Regions from separate parts of the Paenibacillus glucanolyticus genome, predicted to be linked through region 3. Evidence: riboswitches for the same ligand, from Rfam matches in the RefSeq annotation. Region 3 holds a riboswitch; each other region holds the start of a gene.

Region 1 (4,409 bases), 380 kb from region 3:
GGAGGGGGATAGGACCAGGTGCATATTTCTTCAGCGTGTTCCTCACGCATGATGACGGCGCGAAATGAAATAGGGGTAACATCCATTGGTAGTTTCCTCCATTCGTATATTATCCATGTACCCTTTATATAAGGGAGCGAGCTGCATGAAAAAGCCCGTCAAAGAGAGGCGGGCTCTCCTTTAACGGGCAGTAGGTCTGTGCACTGGATCGTCAGCCTCTATCATCTAGGATGATGTATCGGCCGATTGTTCATACTTATCATCACTCATGATGCGTTTGGCACCGACGTAACGCTGATCATAGTAATCCTCAGCAAGTCGGTTGATGACGACACCTCGATTCGACGAGGCATGGGCAAACTTGCCATCGCCTACATAAATGCCAACATGGGATATACCGCTCCCCGTTGTGTTGAAGAACACCAAATCGCCAGCCCGCAGATCTTTGCGGGTTATGCTTGTCCCCATATCGAATTGAGAGCCGGATTGATGCGGGAGCTTCAGGCCGAGTTTGGCATACACATACATGGTAAAACCGGAGCAGTCAAATCCGCTCGTGGTTGTACCTCCATAACTATATCTTGTACCCAATACCTTATCAATTTCCTGGTCCAGCGCACTATCGGCAAACACGCTGCCAATGCCTGAAGTGAACAGTAACGTAATACTCAGGGCTGCCGCTGATAACGTCTTCTTCAGCATGAAGAGCTCCTTCCGCTGCCTGCGAGGTTAGCTTGAGGGTTCGGTTGAAGGTCCCCTATGATCCCTTGACAGCAAGATCAATTCACCCGTAAATGGTTCCCCCGCTTCCCATATCCATGGGAATTCGGCAATCGTAATCTATGTATTAAAGCACTTACATTAATGACAAAGTTGTTACTGTACCCATTCTATCAGACAGCAAACAAGCTTGGCAATTATTTCTTGATGACTTTCGCTATTATTCAATAGCATCAGCTGTCGAAGTGTCAGGTATAATCAATTATTTTCCAATATTGCGTTTAATGAAGGCCGGGAAGGGTATATAAAAGGTAAGGATCTTTATGAAGGGCTGCCAATAATGCTGATGAAGTTGTTTCTGGATTAATAAAATTTATATTTTTTTTGAAAAGCGGGAACTTTTTCGTTGTCCCAAACGTTATAGAGGTATACACAGTGAACAAAAGAAAAAAGCCGCTGGGTGAGATCGGCACAATCTCAAAACTCCAGGGCTCTCTTATAAGGATAAATCAATAAAGTTCCAATTAGTTGTAGTTTACAGCTACAGATTTGTACGTGCTTTGACTCATCACTCGCTTAGCGCCCACATAGCGCTGTGCGTAATAGCTTTGGCTTAGCGGACTGACAATGACACCGCGAGAAGATGAGGAATGAGCGAACTTTCCACCCCCAACATAAATACCCACATGAGATACACCTTTACCGGATGTGTTAAAGAACACGAGATCGCCAGCTTTCAAATTGCTCTTGGATACTGCCGTACCTACCTTGTATTGAGCGGTAGATGTTCGTGGCAGGCTGAGACCAAGCTTCTTGTAAACATAGGTGGTGAAGCCGGAGCAGTCAAAACCATTTGTTGTGGTTCCACCTGTTTTATAAGATACACCAATGGCTGGTTTGATTGCGGTATTTAATTTGGAATCGGCGAAAGCGCTTCCGGTCCCTAATGTGAGCGCGAGGGCTAGGCCGAGAGAAACGGCCGTTAACTTCTTTTTCAAAACGAAATGCTCCTTCCAATGCCTGCGAGGTTAGCTTAAGGGTTCGGTTGAAGGTCCCCTATGATCCCTCTCTTGCGAGATCAATTCACCCAAAACGGATCCCCCGCTTCCCAATCGATATGGGAATTCGGCTCCTTAAAATGTTGATGAACCCATTCATTGACGTCTGACGTTCCAACATGATTAACGAAATAACATAGTTCCAGCAAAAGTTACAGTAAAGATGACAAAGTTGTTACTAACATATTCGTTATTTTAGCAGAGTATTAACATTTTGGCAAACGAGGAAAGTGTATATTTAAACAAAAAAACCTGTCCCAGTCATGCTGGAACGGGTTTTTTTGTAATTTCGCGCTCTGAAATTTGTGATATGGAGGATAAATGAAATCCTATTTTCTGTAAAAATGGCAGGGATTAAGATCCATGTCGCTTCCGGTTACAGTTTATTCGCGAGCCTGTCGATCATACTATTGTAACGAAATGTAACTTCTAGGAGTGCTGTGAGGATGATGATTTCCACAGATGATACTGGGAGGAAATTACCCAAATTTGGAAAAGTCCATTTAGAAAATAGGAGGCTTGCTGAATAATTAAACCGATTAGTCCTGCCCAGATGAGTGAGGCAGAGCTAAGGAGCAGAAGTATAACAACGGCGGCACCGCCCACGGTTATGGACAGGAGGACTGCCGTGCCCAGATTGTTGAAGAGAGTTAGAATAGAGCTGATCATACCGGAATCACCGATACGGCCAAACTGCATATAGAGCAGGGATATCCGAATCAGATAGGCGTACAGGAACCAGCCTGCCGCATAGGGCAGCGCGTGGAGCAGCAGAGCGGGCTCCTGGATGCCGTTGAGCAGGATCGGGAGAATTTTGGGCACAATCCAGTAGCCGGGAGCAAAGGTGAGGATCAACTCGATCAGATAGAATATCGTCACGGGTTTCCACAGCTTCTGCATTCCCGTGAAGAAGAACAAGCCGCGTTCACCTTGGGCTTCCTGGTGGAGGTTATAGAAGATGCCTGCCCGTATGAGCGGGGTGAGCACCATCCGGATGAGCAGCAATCCAGCCAGAAGCCATCCGTAGGTATGGACCGTATTGCTTAACGTCAGGCTCATCTCTCCCTCGTAGAAGAACAATAGCCGGCTCAGTTCGTTAGGTGCAGAGTCTGGATACCGCATCAGAAGGGGAACGACGGCTGATTTTACAAGTCGGTACAGGCAATATCCCCACAGCAAACGGTATAAGAAGAGCAGAATAGAGACGTATAATTGGTCTTTAACACTGGTCCACCCTTGGCCTGCATAAGTTTTCATGTGCTCACCCCTCACCATGACAGGCTACCGAACAGCGTCTCCACGAGTTTGGTAATGCTGAGATTCCAGCGTGTCACCACTTTCGGATCCATTCCTGCCTTCATATAATTATTGATGTGTTTGTTCTCAAGAACCATGGAGTATTTCGGGTCAACCATCGCCCAGGATAGCGGCGAGGTGTAGTCCAGAGTGTAAGTGACTTTACCGTCCTTGCCACTCCAGGTTCGCTCCACGGTCTTGCCGTCCTCGAACGCAAATATGATCGGGACATCGGTAACATCTCCGTCTTTGCTTGTAATCTTGACCGTAGATTCATACTCTGGATTGTCCTGCGTCCCTTTATTTTTGGTTTTGATCAGATCGATTGCGACGTCCGCCATTTGGTTTCCATATACATACTGGTCAAAATAAGACTGCCAGGAGGTTTTGCTTACTTGTTCAACGACCTTCTGGAAGTCGGACGTGGTGGGGTGCTTGAAACGGTATTTCTGGGCATAGGTGTTCAGAATCTTCTCCATCATCCGTGGACCGACCTGCCGTTCTATGCCTTGCAGTACAAGTTTGCCTCTCGTGTAAACGTTCAGTGCATAGTTTTCGTGGGAGCTGTATTTCCAGGAATCCATTTTCAGCGGTGCAGGTGAGGTAATCGACGCTCCTTGAGCTGCGGTGTTGGAGGTAATGCCGTATTCCTTCTCCATCACTCTCTCTTCAGCATAGGTCGCAAAGGCCTCGTCCAGCCAGGCTTCCTCAAACTCGTTATTCGCAATAATCCCGTAAAAATATTGATGGGCGATCTCATGGATGACGGTTCGTTCCAGCTCATACCCCGGTGAATCATTTCTGGCACCGAAGGCAGTTACCAGCGTCGGATACTCCATGCCGCCGGCACCGTTGCCCGATTCAGGCGGCACCACGATGGACAACGTGGAGTATGGATAGGATCCATACCATTTACCAAATGAAGCAAGTGCGGATTTGGCAGCATCGAAGTATCGGTCCTTTAAGTCTTTATGCACAGGATCGAGATACAGCTTGATGCGGACACCCGGTACACCTGGCGCAGAGAAGGCTTCTTCTGCCGTGACAAAGTTCGGTGATGCTGACCAGGCAAAATCATGGACATCGTCCGCATAGAATTGATAAACCTTCTCGCCATTCGTCTTCTGTGCGGGCTTCGTCGGGAATCCGGTAGCGGCAACAATATAATTTTCGGGAACCCGGATTCGAACGCTGTAGATGCCGAAGTTGGAATAGAACTCGGAGTTGCCGTGATATTGATGGAGGTTCCATCCCTCATCCGTTCTTCCACGAAGACCTGCCGGCTCATAGACTGAAATTTTAGGGAACCATTGGCCAGCCATAATAAAATTCTCG
Region 2 (4,409 bases), 1.3 Mb from region 3:
GCCAATGTGACAAGGGCACCGGGGATTGGCGTGAAGATATTGCTTGTAGCCGGAGCGCTGTACAGCTGGGCTGTGACCGTAACAGTAGTTCCAAGCAGGTCGAGTGCCAAGGTGTTGCTGAAGGTTGCGGAAATTGCCGTGATGGTGCCTGCGCGTGGCGTATTGAAAGCAAAGTCAAGCGCAGTACCTCCCGCACCCGTAAGGTCGATCGTTCCGCCAGCGAGCGTAACGGTTGGACCCGAAATACCGAAGCCTACGAGACCAACCGTTCCGACCAAACCTCCAACAATGGTTGTAAGCGCAAGAGGTATGCCGGATGCGAAAGGAATGATCGCTCCTCCACCTGGCAACCCAGTAGCCCCTGTTGGCCCAGTAGGGCCGACGGCTCCAGCAGGACCAACGGGTCCGATCGCTCCAGCAGCACCGGCAGGTCCGACAGGTCCGACAGGTCCGACAGGTCCAACGGGTCCTGCAGGTCCTGTTGGACCCGGAATGCCTGTTGACGATCCAGCAGGTCCAGCAGGCCCAATTGGCCCAGCTGGCCCGACAGGTCCAACGGGTCCAAGAGCTCCAACCGGCCCCACAGGTCCGACTGGTCCAAGAGGTCCCTGCGGTCCAACCGGTCCGCGGGGGCCTCTGACACAGTGGCGACGAATCGGTTTGTGTCCACCTTTACCACTATTGCCGTTATCAGGACATCTTTTTTTCTTGGCGTGCAGTACTTTTTTCTCTATCTTTTTAAGAGCACACAATTTTCTCTTTCTAGAAGAACAATCCAAATCAAGCACCTCCTTTAGATTTGCTTTATACTACGCAGATGCTCTCTTAGCCGCATGGGTTAACAGCTTATAAATGATAGATATATACCTATTATTTTAAGAATGTACGATAGCCTCTGAGGAATCAGTCTATAAACGAATAGCGAAAAAAAGCGATCGTGATGATATTGGAATAGCGAAATTGGGGGCTAACAAAGCTTATAATGGATCGTGTTGAAAAAAAATTCTGTTTCGAAGTTGAGGGCTTGTCTCCTCTGCATCGTTCATGATTCATGTCATGAATGATCTACCGCATGAATTATCTGTTATCTGATGGGCGCAATGCCTGCTGTATAGCGAAAAACACACCTCCGAACAAGGAGGCGACAGGCAGGGGACAGCCCTGAATTTGTGGAGATTATGGCTACTAATATGCCTTGGAAGAGCGCTGATTTCACCTCCGAATTTCCAGAAAATGCAGCTCCAGGGGTTTGACTTTTACTGAGCTTCCCTTTATCATGAACACACGCTTAGTTTCCGGCATACATTTCCGGAGAGCGGGGGAACCAGTTTCATCAGGGGCGAGTCACTTGAATTCACGAGTGTAGGGTACCATCTTACCCGAGTCCGTCAGCTAACCTCGTCAGCAGTGGATGGGTCTTGTATACATAATGGATGTTCATAACAAAGGCCCTTTATTCTCTATAGGGGCCTTTTCTCTATTTTTTGACCCCCTGCTGGCGGAGCTATGTCTAGATCCCCTGTTTGGTGGTCTTTTTGTATTCTGCAAAAGAGGAGGGCAATGCCTGCTAATGTTTAGCCAATTGAATCAGTCAGACGGTTTGGGTTTACAAGGCACAGGGAAATGGATGCAACCTCTCCCCTGAGCCCCCGGACTGTGCAAGTGTGTCTGAATGTCACATATCCGAGTTAACACATGTGTTAACATGGATAATTTCCTCATGCCGTTTTTAGGAACAACAAAATCATTTCGAAAGGTTGTGGAAGGTGTTGAAGAAAGTTGTTGTGCTGTTGTTGTCATTGGTTATGGTGGTATCGGTCGCGGCCTGCGGCGATAAGGGGAGCACGCTGGAACGGGCCAAAGAGCAGGGGTATATTACCGTAGGTTTTGCCAATGAAAAGCCTTATGCCTACAAAGAGGCCAGCGGGGAGCTTACAGGCGAAGCCGTTGAGATTGCCCGTGTCATTCTGGAGCGACTTGGCATTAAGGAGATGAGAGGTGAGCTTACGGAGTTCGGCTCCCTGGTTGCCGGGCTTCAGGCGGAACGGTTTGACCTGATCACTGCAGGCATGTTCATCAATCCGGACCGCTGCTCCGCCGTTTTGTTTGCTAATCCGGAGTACAGCATAGGGGAAGCTCTTGCCGTGAAGCAAGGGAATCCAAGTGGACTCGGAAGTTACGAAGATATTGCCAAGGATGATCAGGCGAAGGTGGCCGTCATGACTGGCGCGGTTGAAATCGGCTATATGGAGAAGTCAGGCATCCCTTCGGACCGGATCATACAGGTTCCCGATCAGGCCTCGGCCATCAGTGCCCTCCAGGCAGACCGGGTGCAGGCGATTACCATGACGGGACCGTCCCTGCAGGCGATGCTGGATTCGGCCAGCGATGACAACATCGAACGCGTCGCGGATTTCGAACAGCCGGTCATCGACGGTGAAAGCGTTCGGGGCTATGGGGCCACGGCATTCCGTCAAGCGGATACCGAATTCCAGGAGGCTTATAATGCGGAGCTTGAAAAAATGAAGGAGTCAGGTGAGCTGCTGGAGATCTTGCAGAAGTTTGGATTTACCGAAGAAGAGCTGCCGGGCGAGATGACAGCCGCTGCGCTTTGCGGTGAATAGTATGCCGAATTCATGGATCGATTTTCTTCCTACTCTGCTGAAAGGAGCGGAGATTACGGTTTTGGTCGCCTTCTTTTCAGCTGTTCTGGCCATTGCCATGTCCTTCGCAGCCGGTTTATCCAGACTGTCGAAGCTGTGGATCGTCCGCACGGTTACAGCCGTGTATGTGGAAATCTTTCGGGGAACCTCCTTGCTGGTGCAGCTGTTCTGGTTGTATTTTGCTCTTCCGTTTATCGGCATTGAGCTTCCCAAAATGCTGGCAGCCATCCTTGCGATTGGATTCAACTTTGGCGCATATGGCTCCGAGATTGTCCGAAGCACGGTGCTGGCTGTTCCAAAAGGACAGTGGGAAGCTTCGGTGGCGCTTAATATGAAGCCATGGCAAAGGATGTGGAATGTTATATTGCCTCAAGCTTCACTGCGAATGCTCCCGCCATTCGGAAATCAGCTGGTGGAACTCATCAAATCTACGTCACTTGTCTATTTCATCACGATGGCGGATCTGACGTATCAGGCCATGGTGCTGCGCAACAACTATATTTCCTGGACAACCGAGATTCTGGTGCTGCTGCTTCTTATGTATTTTGTCATAGCTACGCTTGTCTCGATGGCAGTTCGGTTGCTGGAGCGTAAATGGACGGCGGGGAGGCTATAGCGGATGTGGGATTGGAATTATGTGTTTGATATCCTGCCGGAATTGCTGAGTGCATTAAAAATGACGGTATGGGTGACGCTCTGCGCTTTTGTGGTGGCCTTGATAATCGGGCTGCTGTTTGCCTTTGCTGCTCGAAGCCAGTGGAAGCCTGTGTCGCTCATGACCAAAGGTATTATCGAATTTATCCGCAATACACCGCTGCTGGTTCAGGTCTTCTTCCTGTACTACAGTCTGCCGCTCCTTACCGGAATCTCCATTCCGGCCTTCTATGCCGGGGTGATCGGTCTTGGGCTGCATTACAGCACGTATCTGTCCGAAGTGTATCGTTCTGGCATCGAAGGGGTCCCCAAGGGGCAGTGGGAAGCTGCAACTGCTCTGAATTACACGAAAGCCCAAACCTGGCGGAGCATTATTCTGCCGCAAGCGGTGCCGCCTATTATTCCGGTGCTGGGCAATTATTTGATTGTCATGTTTAAGGAAACACCGATTCTGTGTGCCATTACGCTTGTTGAGATGATGCTGACAGCCAAGAATATCGTTTCCCAGTCGTTTCGTGCATTCGAGCCGTATACGCTGGTTGGCATTCTGTTTCTAATTATCAGTTATATCGCGTCTTTGCTGGTGCAAAGGCTGGAGAAACGAATGAATCTGCAGCGTGGAAAATAAGGAGGGAGTCTATTGAACGCAGTAGTAATTGATGCGTTTGCCGGAGCCGAGGTGCCGCAGCCTGATCCAAACCCGGCAGCGGAAGTGAAGCCGATGGTGAGATACAAGGGCGTGACGAAGTCGTTTGGTGATCTCCAGGTGCTTAAAGGCATCGATCTGGAGATGCAGCCTGGAGAAAAGGTGGCTGTTATTGGTCCGAGCGGCTCGGGCAAAACGACGATGGGGCGGATGTTAATGACACTGGAGGAACCGACCGAAGGCACCATCGAGGTTGATGGTGAGCTTCTCTGGCATATGCAAGAGAAGGGCAGGCTTGTTCGGGCAAACGAGAAGCATTTGCATCGAATGCGCTGCAGCGTCGGTATGGTTTTCCAGCATTTTAATCTGTTCCCGCATATGAGTGTGCTTCGCAATGTGACGGAGGCCCCGCGCAAAGTGCTGGGTTTATCCAAGGAGGAGGCGGA
Region 3 (4,409 bases):
GGCACTGGACCTTGAGAAGGCTTACGAGAATATCAAGTCGGTGGTGAAAAAGGCGAAAGAGTTTCGCAATTTCGTGCGTCTGGATATGGAGGATTCGCCATATACCCAGGCGACAATCGATATGACGCTGCGGCTCCATAAGGAGGGGCTGCCCAATGTGGGCACCGTGATGCAGGCCTACTTGTTCCGCACGGAGGAAGACGTGCGAAGCCTGATGGAGGCGGGGGTCAATCTGCGCCTGGTAAAGGGGGCATATAAAGAGCCCGGAACCATTGCCTTTCAGCAGAAACGCGAAGTGATCGATAACTATAAAAAATTGATCAAAATGCATTTCGATCAGGGAGCGTACACTGCGATTGCCACGCACGATGACAATATCATCGACTGGGTCAAGGTGTTTGCCGAGCAGAGCCGCATAGAGAAAGAGGATTTCGAATTTCAGATGCTGTACGGGCTGCGAATGAACGATCAGGCTGCGCTTGCAGAGGATGGCTATCGCATCCGTTGTTATATGCCCTACGGGACGATGTGGTACCCGTACTTCACCCGGCGGCTGGCGGAGAAGCCGGCTAACCTCATGATGGTGCTGAAAAATATGTTCAAGTGAGGGGTGTGAACACCGCCCTTACCTTAAAAGAAATAATAAGCTTGCGAGCAATCCATCAGGAAGGACCGCTCCAGCGGGAGGCTGCCTAACCGTTCGCGAGTTACATGCTGGTGCAGGTCCGCCTCCAGATCGGCTAACGCCGATACGGCGAGCAGCATCCGAGTGGATCCCCATTGCTGCTGCTTCTGAGCATAGCGTATGGCCTCAGTCACGGGCATGCCCCGCAGCCTTGCAAATACAGATGCCCAGCGGACCAGATCTGCGAATTCTCTCGTGCTCGGCAGGGCATATTCCGCATAACCGGCTGCTTCTCCGCAGCTGATTTTGAACAAGCCGCAGTTCCAGCTTCGATCACTCCAGGGGATAAAGCGTTCAGCCGAGCCCCAGTCGAAACGGAACATCTCCATATAGCGGATGGGCTCTTCACATATTGTTGGCGCTGTTTGGATGGCTGTTGCCTGTGCTTCGAATTCGATGAGTTTCGTCATGATCTACGCTCCCTTATAAGATGTTATATGCAAGACAAAAAGGCCTGGTGAGCAGAGAAACCCCGCTCTCCAGGCCTTTTTCCGGTTAGCAGCCGATGAAGCGGCCGCTTTAGCTTGGCTGGATCGTGTTCTCTCTCAATACGCCTACGAGGTTAGCTGTCGGATTCGGGCTTGAGAGCGCCCTACCACAATGCCTGGTCAGGCATCGCGGATTCACCCCATTCACCAACAGAAGTCCTATCGGTGATATTGGTTCCCCCGTCTCCCGATCTGTCGGGAGCTCAGCGTATAACGTGTGTTGCGAATAGATGGATGAATCATACGCCGGAGGCAGCCAAAAGTAAATGACCGTATTTGACGCATACATTCCGAAAATCGATGAAATCCGTAAAAGAAAACGTGTACATTTGGTATTGTCATCTATTATCATGGCAAAATCTCAGTATCTCGATGGATTGCGATAAATTCGAGAAAACAAGAGAAATACATAGTATGGAGCAGTATTCGAGAGATAATGAAGACATACTGGTTAGATCTTGTTCCACATTCAGCCACACGTGTTTCTGAGCTCATTTACATCCCGCACGGCCGGACGTATGATACGAACTATGAATTGACGGATGATTCCAAGAGCAGGGCACAGCGGCAGCCGGTCGATAAGATTCATAAGGATACAAGGCAGTGTGAGAGCTGCGGTTCTCCTTTATGAATGAGAACCTCGGCGAAGGCACCATGGGTCTTCCAGAGGCTCAGGGTCAAGCGACTCTCACGGCTTGACTCTGACGGCTGTACAGTTCTGCCAGGCTTGGAATATAAGTCAATAGCTAATTGAATAACATGCTACTCGTTTTCAATTTTCGCTGAGTCCTTGAATGGAAAAGGAACGGGGGAACCAGTCGGGAGATGAACTTGATCTCTCAGGGGTGAATCCCATAGACAAGATAACGGTCTATGGGTAGGGCGACTCTCACGCCCGAATCCGTCAGCTAACCTCGTAAGCGTATCGAGAGAGGCAACGATTGTCGTGGACTTTAGCCACGGTGTATTTCACCGTGGATGAATAAGAAGCCTGCGGGAAGAGTTCTTCTCCTCCCGCAGGCTTCTTTTTGTTGCCTTCTCTTTCTGAAACTTAGGAGGAGAAACACATGGAGAAACCGCAGGATTTCATCTTGGTATCCGCCCCGAATAAGGCCGGGGAGGAATTTATCCGCCAGTTGATGTACAAACATATTTCGTTTGCAGCTATAGCCAACAATCGGGCCGAGCAGGAGAGGATGATGGAACTGGGCTGCAAAGACATTATTCTGATTGATACCAGAGACGAGTCAACCTGGATCATTCCCGAGTTTCCCGTCAGCAAGGTGTTTCTGTTCGAAAGCAGCTTGAATCTGTGCTGCCGCTATTTGCGGATTTGCCGGACATGGACAACAAAGTCGATTTACGTCATTACCCACTCCAGCAATCCGCGGTTGATATATAAGGGACTGGGCGCCGATGTGGTGCTTCATACGAACCATCATCAGGTATCTTTCCTGATTTCGTCCATTGTCAGCTAGTTGCAGATTTAATGCCAAATACGGTTCGTGGAGGATTGGATTATGCAGGATTTTTATATGGTGCTCATATTAGGAGGGACCTACGGACTGTTCATGCTGTTTATGTCCTGGTGTGGACGCGTGGTTTCAGAACCGGAGGCTGATCAGCTGTGATCATATTATTGGTATGTACGCTCTTTATTTTTCTGTATTTGATTTATGCGCTGGTTCACCCTGAAAAATTCTAGGGGAACCGCTGAAGGAGGAAGGCACTCGTCATGGGCATTATACAAATTGCCATCGTTATTCTGGTTCTGCTGCTGCTGGTTAAGCCGCTCGGAACCTATCTATATCAGGTATTTCGCAATGAAGATAACCGAACCGATAAATGGTTCTCCTGGGCAGAGAAGCCGATATTTGCACTGATTGGCTTGAAAGACCGCAAGGGGATGACCTGGAAAGGGTATGCTCTCAGCTTTGTCATTACGAATATCATACTGGTAGCTTCAGGCTACCTGATTCTGCGGCTGCAAAAGGTACTGCCGTTCAACCCGAACGGAATCGATAATATGGAATCAACCTTGTCATTCAATACGATCATCAGCTTTATGACCAATACGAATCTGCAGCATTACAGCGGAGAGTCGGGGCTATCCTATTTTGCGCAGATGGCTGTCATTACGATGATGATGTTTACATCGGCGGCGACCGGGCTGTGCGTGGCCATCGCTTTTATCCGGGCAGTGACCAGTAAGGGGACAACCGTCGGCAACTTCTTCGAGGACTTTGTGAAGGCTCATATCCGGGTATTCATTCCGGCGGCCTTCATCATTGCAATGGTGCTGGTCGCCCTGCAGGTGCCTCAGACCCTGAAGCCTGCGCTCAGCGTGACCACGATGGAAGGAAGCGAGCAGCAAATTGCGGTAGGTCCGGTGGCTGCTCTTGAATCGATCAAGCATCTGGGTACCAACGGCGGCGGATATATGGGGGTCAATTCGTCCCATCCGTTTGAGAATCCGTCCCCTCTGACCAATGTGATTGAGATCCTGTGCATGTGGAGTCTCGGGGCTGCGCTTCCGTATACATTTGGTTTGTTTGCCAAGAGCCGCAAGCAGGGCTGGATTATATTCTCTGTGATGATGACCTTGTTCATCGGCTTCTTGTCTCTGAACTATGCCGCTGAATCAAACGGCAATCCGGCACTGAACCGACTGGGGATTGATGCATCCCAAGGCAGCATGGAAGGTAAGGAAGTCCGGTTCGGGATCGCCCAGTCCTCGCTGTTTACTACAGTGACGACGGCGGCTACGACCGGTTCAGTTAACAACATGCATGATACACTCACGCCGCTTGGCGGAATTACGCCGCTGTCCCTGATGATGCTGAACTCTGTTTTTGGCGGAAAAGGCGTCGGGCTGATGAATATGCTCATGTATGCGATACTGGCTGTGTTCCTGGCCGGGCTTATGGTTGGGCGAACGCCTGAATTTCTGGGCAGAAAAATAGAAGCGCGGGAAATGAAGCTGATCGCCATCGTCATTCTGGTGCACCCATTTATCATTCTGGCTCCGACGGCGCTTGCCCTGATGACGGATGCCGGGCAGGCGGGCATTACCAATGCCGGCTTCCATGGCATCTCACAGGTGTTGTACGAATACACGTCATCCGCAGCCAATAACGGTTCCGGGTTTGAAGGACTTGCAGATAACACGCCGTTCTGGAACATCACAACCGGGCTCGTCATGCTGTTCGGCCGTTATATCTCGATGATCGCTCTGC
Region 4 (4,409 bases), 1.6 Mb from region 3:
GTTCACGACTTCAGATTCAAAGCGGTCTACGTTATCATTGGATCCGATAACGACCATAATATCGCCCGAGTTCACCACGTCCATGGCGGTCGGAGCCACAATAATGCCGGTTTGCTTATTCAGGGCTACCACGCTTACGCCATAACGAACCCTCGTATTCAGCTCGCTCAGTGTTTTTCCGTCCATGCAGTCCGTAACCGTCATCTCCACAATCAAATAGTCCTTGGATAATTCGATATAGTCAAGCAGGTTCGGCGTAACGAGCTGGTGAGCTACCCGAATGCCCATATCCCGCTCCGGAAAGATGACCCGGTCCACGCCCAGCTTCTCCAGAGCCCGGCCATGCAGGACCGAAATGGCCTTGGCCACTACCGTGGTAACACCAAGCTCTTTCAACAAGATGGCGGATAAAATACTCATCTGGATATCATTCCCGATTGCAACAATCCCACAATCGAAGTTGCGGATCCCGAGTGATTTAAGCACCTCTTCATCTGTAGCATCCGCGACCACCGTATGTGTTAGCAGCTCGCTCATATCCTCGACAACCTCTTCGTTCCGGTCGATGCCGAGCACCTCATATCCCTGTTCCATCAGTTCAAGCGCCAGGCTGGAGCCAAATCGTCCTAAACCGATAATTGCAAATTGCTTTGGTTTCATGTCTCTCCTATACTCCTTATCCAATAATCATTTTGCCTTCCGGATGACGATATAATTCTTTACCCTTTTTCGGCCCTAGTGCATAAGCAAGTGTCAGCGGACCCAATCGTCCTGCAAACATCGTAATACTAATCAATATTTTGCCGAACACGGTCAGATCAGGCGTTAAGCCCATCGAGAGCCCCACCGTACCGAACGCGGACGTTGTTTCGAACAGGATTTCCAGGAACTCCCCTTCCTCTGTCGTGGACAGAATCATGGAGACCGCAAGAACGAGCAGCAAGGCGAGAAGTGCGATGGTTAACGCCTTCAGTACCCGCTCCTGTGCAAGCCGATAACGGAACATGACGATGTCGTCGCGTCCCCGCATCATGGCGATGACCGCACCAACCATTATGGTAAACGTCGTTGTTTTGATACCACCCCCGGTTGATCCGGGAGATGCGCCGATAAACATGAGAATCACGATGAAAAACTGTGTGGCCTGCCTTAGGCCCGTAATATCTATAGTATTCGCACCCGCTGTGCGCGGCGTTACAGATTGGAACAACGCTCCTAAGAACTTCCCGCCCCAATTGAGGGAGCCGAGCGTTCGCGGATTGGTGAATTCAAATATGAGAATAACGATAAATCCGAGCAGCAGCAGCGCTCCTGTCATAGAGAGCACCACCTTGGAATGCAATGACAGTCTCCGCTGTTTCCGAAAGTCAATCAGATCAGACAATACAATGAAGCCAATACCGCCTGAAACAATCAAAAACATCACGACTACGTTTACCACCGGATCGTATACATACCCGGTCAAGCTTCGAAAATCGCCAAACAAATCGAAACCGGCATTGTTGAACATGGTCACCGCATGAAAAACACCGTAATATATCGCTTTTCCGATCGGCATATCAAACACCCACCGGATAGACAGCAGTACAGCGCCACAAGCCTCAATCACGAGTGAGTATAACAATACTCTGCGAATCAGCCTTACGATGCCTTCCATCGAGGATTGATTCATCGCCTCCTGCAGGACAAGACGATCCTTGAGGGAAATTCGCCGTTTGAGGACCAGGGCAAACAAAGTAGCCATCGTCATGAAGCCGAGCCCGCCAATCTGAATCAGCAGCATGATCACGATCTGACCGAAAGAACTGAATGTTGTCCCTGTATCCACCACAACCAGACCCGTTACGCACGTTGCTGATGTCGAAGTGAACAATGCATCAATAAATCCAAGCGGCTCGCCGGTTCTACTGGAAATCGGCAGCATTAACAATGCAGCCCCGATGAAGATAATGGCCGCAAAACCAAGCACCAGAATCTGCGGCGGGGACAACCTGAGCCATTTTAATTTGGAGTTCAATCCGTCACCTTCTTAAAAAAAGTCAAAGAAAAAAGACACTGGAAAACGCAGTGCCCCTTACGGTCTGGTTCCTGTGCTGCAGCCTACGAGGTTAGCTGACGGATTCGGGCATTTCCACAGGTCGCCCTATTCATTATTCTATAGAATAATGAAATTCACCCCAATTACATGGTTCCCCCATTTTCAGTACGAAATTCGGCTGGAATATTCGGTTCCTTGAAGCATGATGTGATTATAACCCAATCCGGTACGTAACCCAACGCCGTTTTTCACCCAAAAAGTCTTTAAAAGAGCTCGAATTGGGCATATTCAAGAATACAAGCGTATGGTTCTCTAACATTTTCGAAACCTTTCATTCATTTTCATCGTTTTATTTCATTATTACCAAATTGGGATAAGCTGCTTATCCCTTTCATATCTATGTTATATTGGCTCTATGCGTTCTTCATCAGGCAGCTCTAATACCCAGTGGAGTATCAACTTTCCAGAGGAGGAAATTCATGAATCGTGCAAGAGAGCCTTTGAGGCTGAAGCCCAACTTGAAGCAGCTCATCGCGCCTGCCGCAGTTGGCCTGATTTTGTTCCTGTTATTTCAGGTATTTCCATCAGCCAATACGGATTCTACCGAGATGGCCACTCCGGATATTATATCCAAAGCACAAGCCCAGCAAGCCGCTTCCAGGTTCGCACAGGAGCACTTGCAGTTCTCCGCTGCGGAAGCTGAGGAGACATTGATTACATATCAATCCAAATCGGAGCTTTACGGATATTTAGCGAGGGAAAAGAAACTCTCGGAGTACAACAAAACCTTTGAGGCCAAATATCCCTATGACGTATACCGCGTTCGCTTCAGCGAGCCGGGAGGCGATGCCCTCAATGTGGACGTGCATATGCAGAATTCCGGCATCGTTGGGTTCTCGTATGATTTTGCCCGCTCCAGTTATGACCGGATTGAACTGAACAAGGGTAAAGTGCAGAAACAAATGCTCCTTGTCGTAGAGGACGGCATGACTTTGGCCGATAAGCAGCAGCTTGCCGAGCCTTGGCTCAAGCGTGCAGGCTACGATATTTCGCATCTGAAGCTGGTTACGCGGGAAGGAGAACCCCGGCTGAAATACGTGGATCCGGAAACCAAGATCGGCGATTCCGTGCTGGAGCTGCGCTTCACCTTCGAGCACGGGAAATTACGCTCCTATGAGCCATCCTTCTCGATTCCGGCTGCGCATTCCGCTTATGTTAACAAGCAGACTCAAGATGCAACACTGCTGACGCTGGCGGGTTACGGTTTGTTTACCCTGATTCTTGGCATACTTGCCATTGTGTACAGTGTGAAGACCAGAGCTTACACCTCGTTTAAACGCGGCTTGTTCCTATCGGCGCTGCTATTCGTTATTCAAATGCTGAATACGTACAATCTGGTACCCGTGTTCAAATCCGAGGGCATGTCTTCTACCGGCATTCTCGGCATGATGATATTCTATGCGGTCTATTCACTCATCTTCTCCGCGCTGCTCTACTTTTCCCTGGTCGGGGGCAACGGGCTGTGGCAAAAAGAAGACGGCCTTAACCCATGGCCGCGGGCCAAGGAAGCCGGGTATGGACGTTATGTGCTGGATAGCATGAAGCTGGGGTATATGTGGGCGTTCATTCTGCTCGGAGTTCAATCTCTGATCTTTATTGTTCTTGGTCTTACCTTGAATACATGGTCCACAACCGATGCCACGCAATCGCCTTACAATATGCTGTATCCATGGCTGTTCCCTTTGATGGCCTGGTTTGCAGGCATATCGGAGGAAGCCGTATACCGGCTGTTTGGTATTAAAATGGTGAAGAAAATCGTTCGCAATACCTTTGTGGCAAGTTTGATCACCTCGCTCATCTGGGCGCTGGGGCATACGCTTTATCCGATATACCCTGTGATCTCGAGGCCTATCGAGCTGGTCATCATCGGCTTGCTGTTCAGTTACATCTTCTTGAAATACGGGTATCTCGCGGCCATGTTCTCCCACGTCATCTTCAACAGCATTCTGATGGGCCTCAGCCTCGTTATGCTCAAGGATACCGCCAACTTGCTGATCGGGGTGTTCTACATGGTGCTGCCGGGAATTGTTGCATATTTGATATACCGTTTCAATCCGACAAAAAAAGAGAAGCCGTATGTTACGACTCCTCCTTACGAAGTGCATTAAGAATTTGCGTTGCTAATTTTTCACCTATGGAAAGGGGCTTGAAGTCTTCGACTGAAGCCTCTTTTATTTTTTTGACCGAGCCAAAATGCTTCAGCAGCAGCTTGCGGCGCTTCTCCCCTATGCCGGGAATGGAATCGAGCTTCGAAGTCACCATCGATTTGCCGCGCTGATCGCGGTGGAAGGAAATCGCAAAGCGGTGAACC

The links. Region 3 has a riboswitch for cyclic di-AMP ahead of WDY75_RS28555 (hypothetical protein). Riboswitches for the same ligand answer to the same signal wherever they lie in the genome.
Region 1: linked by a shared signal. The riboswitch ahead of WDY75_RS30205 (C40 family peptidase) and the one ahead of WDY75_RS28555 (hypothetical protein) in region 3 are both predicted to bind cyclic di-AMP.
Region 2: linked by a shared signal. The riboswitch ahead of ehuB (ectoine/hydroxyectoine ABC transporter substrate-binding protein EhuB) and the one ahead of WDY75_RS28555 (hypothetical protein) in region 3 are both predicted to bind cyclic di-AMP.
Region 4: linked by a shared signal. The riboswitch ahead of WDY75_RS05325 (TrkH family potassium uptake protein) and the one ahead of WDY75_RS28555 (hypothetical protein) in region 3 are both predicted to bind cyclic di-AMP.

Annotation. Positions count from the first base shown of each region.
Region 1 covers NZ_CP147845.1:6,568,508-6,572,916, reverse strand. The annotation lists gene WDY75_RS30215 (GNAT family N-acetyltransferase) at 1-86, opposite strand, end outside; gene WDY75_RS30210 (C40 family peptidase) at 226-699, opposite strand; cyclic di-AMP (ydaO/yuaA leader) riboswitch at 704-842, opposite strand; gene WDY75_RS30205 (C40 family peptidase) at 1,245-1,718, opposite strand; cyclic di-AMP (ydaO/yuaA leader) riboswitch at 1,723-1,861, opposite strand; gene WDY75_RS30200 (hypothetical protein) at 2,208-3,035, opposite strand; gene WDY75_RS30195 (M1 family metallopeptidase) at 3,047-4,409, opposite strand, start outside.
Region 2 covers NZ_CP147845.1:863,621-868,029, forward strand. The annotation lists gene WDY75_RS04020 (exosporium glycoprotein BclB-related protein) at 1-779, opposite strand, end outside; cyclic di-AMP (ydaO/yuaA leader) riboswitch at 1,276-1,420, shown strand; gene ehuB (ectoine/hydroxyectoine ABC transporter substrate-binding protein EhuB) at 1,770-2,624, shown strand; gene ehuC (ectoine/hydroxyectoine ABC transporter permease subunit EhuC) at 2,626-3,279, shown strand; gene ehuD (ectoine/hydroxyectoine ABC transporter permease subunit EhuD) at 3,283-3,945, shown strand; gene ehuA (ectoine/hydroxyectoine ABC transporter ATP-binding protein EhuA) at 3,958-4,409, shown strand, end outside.
Region 3 covers NZ_CP147845.1:6,190,086-6,194,494, reverse strand. The annotation lists gene WDY75_RS28565 (proline dehydrogenase family protein) at 1-607, shown strand, start outside; gene WDY75_RS28560 (hypothetical protein) at 631-1,095, opposite strand; cyclic di-AMP (ydaO/yuaA leader) riboswitch at 1,221-1,392, opposite strand; cyclic di-AMP (ydaO/yuaA leader) riboswitch at 1,944-2,112, shown strand; gene WDY75_RS28555 (hypothetical protein) at 2,241-2,651, shown strand; gene WDY75_RS30830 (potassium-transporting ATPase subunit F) at 2,801-2,878, shown strand; gene kdpA (potassium-transporting ATPase subunit KdpA) at 2,909-4,409, shown strand, end outside.
Region 4 covers NZ_CP147845.1:1,114,181-1,118,589, reverse strand. The annotation lists gene WDY75_RS05330 (potassium channel family protein) at 1-660, opposite strand, end outside; gene WDY75_RS05325 (TrkH family potassium uptake protein) at 677-2,017, opposite strand; cyclic di-AMP (ydaO/yuaA leader) riboswitch at 2,083-2,228, opposite strand; gene WDY75_RS05320 (CPBP family intramembrane glutamic endopeptidase) at 2,518-4,206, shown strand; gene uvrC (excinuclease ABC subunit UvrC) at 4,178-4,409, opposite strand, start outside.